DNA from 2 places in the Microbacterium sp. MMO-10 genome. Region 2 is predicted to be linked to the other one. Evidence: riboswitches for the same ligand, from Rfam matches in the RefSeq annotation. Region 2 holds a riboswitch; the other holds the start of a gene.
What was found. A riboswitch is a leader RNA that binds a small molecule or an ion and turns the genes downstream of it on or off. The one in region 2 is predicted to bind thiamine pyrophosphate.
Positions count from the first base shown of each region.

Region 1: linked by a shared signal. The riboswitch ahead of WFJ17_RS01010 (ECF transporter S component) and the one ahead of thiM (hydroxyethylthiazole kinase) in region 2 are both predicted to bind thiamine pyrophosphate.

Region 1 is NZ_JBBCSV010000001.1:234,454-236,831, reverse strand. Features, by position in the region: gene WFJ17_RS01015 (D-alanyl-D-alanine carboxypeptidase) at 1-799, opposite strand, end outside; TPP riboswitch at 908-1,017, shown strand; gene WFJ17_RS01010 (ECF transporter S component) at 1,013-1,651, shown strand; gene WFJ17_RS01005 (ABC transporter ATP-binding protein) at 1,653-2,378, shown strand, end outside.
Region 2 is NZ_JBBCSV010000004.1:694,563-696,940, reverse strand. Features, by position in the region: gene WFJ17_RS15990 (bifunctional hydroxymethylpyrimidine kinase/phosphomethylpyrimidine kinase) at 1-364, opposite strand, end outside; gene thiM (hydroxyethylthiazole kinase) at 361-1,215, opposite strand; TPP riboswitch at 1,206-1,299, opposite strand; gene WFJ17_RS15980 (HoxN/HupN/NixA family nickel/cobalt transporter) at 1,307-2,311, opposite strand; gene WFJ17_RS15975 (urease accessory protein UreD) at 2,301-2,378, opposite strand, start outside.

The DNA of each region.
Region 1 (2,378 bases), on a different contig from region 2:
GCACCTGCTGCTCGGCGGACGTCAGAGTGCCGAAGCCCTGCACGCTCACCGCAGCGCTCCCGGAGGCGGGCCAGGCCGTCGCGGCCGCTGCGGCCGGGACCGGCTGGAACGCGACCGTGGTGGTGACCGGCTTCACCGCATTGAGAGGCCAGAGCGCGGTCGTGGCACCGTAGGCCACGGCGACCGCGAGCACCCCGGCGAGGGGCAGCAGCACCGCCGGCCGGGCGAGACTGCGCCGGGGGGCGTCGTCGAGCAGTGCGCGGGCCGGCGTCGGGGCGTCGGCTCCGGTGGCTGCGCCGACGCGGGCGACGTCGACCCAGGAGAGCGCCGCCGTCGGGGCGCGGTCGGGGCCGCGGACGAGCGATGCGGAGGGCAGCGGCTGGGCCGTTCGGGGCGCGGCGGCAGCGGCTGCCGAGGCGACGGGCTCCGGCGCGACGGTGCGCGCAGGGGCGGCGAGAACGGGGGTGGCCTCGGCCGGTGCGCTCGCGATCGCCGGATCCTTCGTGGCGGCCGCCGGGGTGGACGGGGCGGGATCCGGCGTGCCTCCGAACAGCGGTGCGGCAGCGGCGGAGTCCCGCGCGGGGAACAGCGGTTCCTCCTCGCGCGGAGGGAACAGCGACGCGGCCCCGGTCCGCTCCGGTGCGTCGGGGAACAGGACTGCGGTCTTCGGTGCGTTTCCTCCCGCGGGTGCCGGAGAGTCCTCTGCCTCGGTCGCGCGGGAGCCGTCGACAGCGGGTGCGTCGGCGTCGGCGATCTGCGGATCGACCTGGGCGGCCCCCGGACCGTCGTCATTGTTCACCCCCCTACCGTATCTGGCGGCCCCGTCGGAGGCCGGTATCGCAGGGCGTTCCCGCGTCTCGCCGTGTGACGAGACGGTCGCCGAAGGGTCCGCACGGGGCTAGGATGGGCGGATCACCACGGGAGTCCGGCGAGCCGGGCTGAGAGGGAGCGAATCGCGCTTCGACCGTCGAACCTGATCCGGATCATGCCGGCGCAGGGAGGAGCAACTGTCATGCACGCAACAGCAACCGCACACAACGGGAGCACCGGGGCGGTCGCACGCCGCCTGAACTGGCGGGTCGTCGACATCGTCGTCGCCGCCGTGCTGGGTGTCGCGATCGGCCTGGTCTTCTGGGTCTGGAACACGATCGGGTACGCCTGGTTCACCGCCGCCGACGGGCTCACGCCGGGCCTCGGCGGCATCGCCGTCGGCATCTGGCTGCTCGGCGGCGTCGTCGGCGGTCTCGTCATCCGCAAGCCCGGCGCGGCGCTCGTCGTCGAACTCTTCGCGGCGATCGTCTCGATGCTGATCGGCAACATCTGGGGCGTCTCCACGGTGCTCGAGGGCATCGCGCAGGGCCTCGGCGCCGAGCTGATCTTCGCGATCTTCCTCTACCGCCGCTTCTCCCTGCCGGTCGCGGCCCTCGCCGGAGTGGGCGCCGCTGCCGGTGCCTGGCTCTTCGAGCTGCTGTACGGGAGCTCGCCGAACATCCTGAAGTCGGTCGAGTTCAACGCGATCTACCTCGGCACCCTGGTCGTCTCGGGGGCGGTGCTCGCCGGTGTGCTCGGGTGGCTGCTGGTGCGCGCCCTCGCAGCGACCGGCGCCCTCAGCCGCTTCGCCGCCGGACGCGAGCTGCGTCGCGAGGTCTGAGATGACCGCGGGTGCCGCCCGCGTCGTCGCGGACGGGTGGGGCTGGCGTTACGCCGGCCGCCGCCTGCCCGCGGTCAGCGACGTGTCGTTCGTGATCGAACCGGGGGAGCGCGTGCTGCTGCTCGGCGCCTCCGGTGCGGGCAAGTCCACGCTGCTGACGGGCATCGCAGGGCTCCTCGGCGACGCCGAGGAGGGCGAGCGCAGCGGATCCCTGCTCGTCGACGGCCTGGATCCCGAACGACAGCGCGGCCGCATCGGCCTGGTGCTGCAGGATCCCGATGCCGGTGTCGTGCTGAGCAGGGTCGGCGACGACGTGGCTTTCGGCTGCGAGAACCTCGCCGTCCCCGCCGACGAGATCCCGGAGCGGGTGCAGGAGGCGCTCGACGCGGTCGGGCTCGACGTCCCGCCGGATCGCCGGACCGCGGCCCTCTCCGGTGGACAGAAGCAGCGGCTCGCCCTGGCCGGCGCCCTGGCGATGCGCCCGGGGCTGTTGCTGCTCGACGAGCCGACCGCGAACCTGGATCCGGACGGAGTGCGCGAGATCCGCGCGAGCGTCGAGCGGGTCGTCGAGGCGACGGGTGCGACCCTCGTGGTCATCGAGCACCGCACCGCGATCTGGGCCGACCTGATGACGCGCGTGATCGTGGTGGGCGCCGACGGCGGACTGCTCGCCGACGGTGCGCCCGCCGAGGTCTTCGACGCCTACGGCGACGCCCTCGCCGAGGCC
Region 2 (2,378 bases):
GCGAGGCGTCGGACTGCCCGAGGTGGATCCCGTCCACGCGGGCTCCGCGGCGACGCGCCTCCACGACCGCGTCGAGGCGGTCGTCCACGACGAGCAGCGCCCGCCCTGCGATGACCTCGGACAGCGCGCACAGCTGCTCCACGATCGACGCGTCGTCGGCGTCCTTGTCGCGCAGCTGCACGATCCGCACCCCGCCGGCGACGGCCGCGTCGACGACCGCGGCCACGCCCCGCTCCCCGCAGAGCGCCGGATCCGTGACGAGGTAGAGCGCGAGATCGTCGCGGCGGAGACGGGCAGCACGGCGGGCCGGCACCGCCTCGGGTGCGGCCTCCTGCGGCGCGGTGAGGACCTCCGCCCCGATCATGCGGCCACTCCCTGCCCCGCCTCGACGCGAGCGCGGACGGCGAGATGCTCCGGACGGACCGCCGAGAGCGCGTCGAGGAGCCGGACGGCGAAGGATCCGGGTCCGGCTGCCCCCTCCGCCGCGTCCTCGGCGGCGACGGTGTAGACGAGGGTCGCCGCCGTCGCGGCGACCAGCGGGTCGTGCCCGGTCCGTCGCGCCGTACCGAGGAACGCGGCCATCACGGCGCCGAGGGCGCAGCCGCCCCCGGTGACCCGGGTGAGCAGGGCGTCGCCGTTCGCGACGCGGATCGTGCGCTCGGCGTCGACGAGGAGGTCGACCGGGCCGGAGACGGCGACCGCTCCCCCGGTCCGTCGCGCGAGGTCGCGAGCCGCGTCCGCCGCCGCCTCCGTCGCGTCGAGCGCGTCCACGCCGCGCCCGCCCTGGCTGAGGCCGGCGAGCGCGAGGATCTCGGACGCGTTGCCGCGGATGAGCGTGGGACGCAGGCCCAGCAGATCCTGCGCCAGCGCGGTCCGCACCGGGAGAGCCCCCACGGCCACCGGGTCGAGCACCCAGGGCGTGCCCGCCGTGCGCGCCCCTCCGACGGCCTCGAGGCTCGCCGACCGCTGCTCGGGCGTGGGGGTGCCGAGGTTCACCAGGAGACCGGAGGAGATCGCGGCGAACATGCCGGCTTCGCCCGTGATGTCCACCATCGCCGGCGCGGCGCCGAGGGCGAGCAGCACATTGGCGGTGAACCCGGTGACCACCGAGTTGGTGATGCAGTGCACGAGCGGGGGCTCCACCCGCAGCTCCCGCAGAAGGTCCGCGGCGGATCCCACCACGGACTCGGACGACGTTTCCAGACGCGCGCTCATCGCGACATCCCTTCGCTAGTACGACCTAGATCAGGTTCGACGGGTGTGATCTCAGCCGCGGATGCGGCACCCCGTGTCACTGCCGGTCAGTCTAGCCAGGAACGCCGCCAGGGCCTTGCGGGTCGAAGGTCCCCGGCGATCGCTGCACGGACGGCCGCCGGCGCTCCAGGCCGGACCAGGCCACGGCACCCGCCCAGAACACGATCAGCGCCCCCGTGAGCACGAGCCCGAGCACGTTCAGATCGAGCTCGCCCAGCGCACGCGCGAACCCGCCCGGATGCGGCAGACTGCGCAGCGCCACCCCCGCGAGCTCGGCGATGCCGATCACGAGCGCCACGACGATCGATGCCCCCGTGACCAGCAGGTCGTAACGGCGCGCCTTGCTCTCGCCACCCTCCGCACCCCACGAATACGCACGCCGTGACATCGCCCCCTGGGCCGAGTCCAGCAGCGACATGCCGGCCGCGAACAGGACAGGGAGGATGAGGATCGTCGACCAGGGCACGGCGCGGGAGGCCGCCGTCCCGGCGAGCGCCAGAAGCCCGACCTCCGTCGCGGTGTCGAACCCGAGCCCGAACAGCAGCCCCACGACGTACATCCGCGACGGCCGGTCGATCACGGCGTCGAACCGCCCCAGCAGCGCCCACGCGGGGCCGCCGTGCCGGTGGCTCCCCGTCTGCCGCCGGTGGCGCAGGAGCAGGATGTTCGCCGCGCCGATGAGGAGCAGGAAGACGCCGGACACGACCGGGCCGATCACCCCCGTCCAGACCTGCAGAGGCGAACCGGGATCCACCAGGCTCTTCGCGAGCGCGCCGACTCCGAGCGCCAGCAGCACGCACAGTGCAGAGACGATCGTCGCGTGGCCGAGGGAGAACCACAGTCCCACGCCGCGCGCCCGGCGCCCGCGTGCGAGGAGCCGGCGCGTCGTGTTGTCGATCGCGGCGATGTGGTCGGCGTCGAACGCATGCCGGAGTCCCAGCAGATACGCCGTGACGCCCAGGCCGATGCCGAGCGGGGAGACGGCGGTCAGCAGCAGCGCTCCCCAGCCGAGCACGTGCAGCCCGGCCACGACATATGCCGTCGGGCTAGGCCGCACGGAACAGCTCCTCGCGCAGCGCGTGCCATGCCGGGGTGACGTCACCGAGATGCGCAGCGCCGACGAT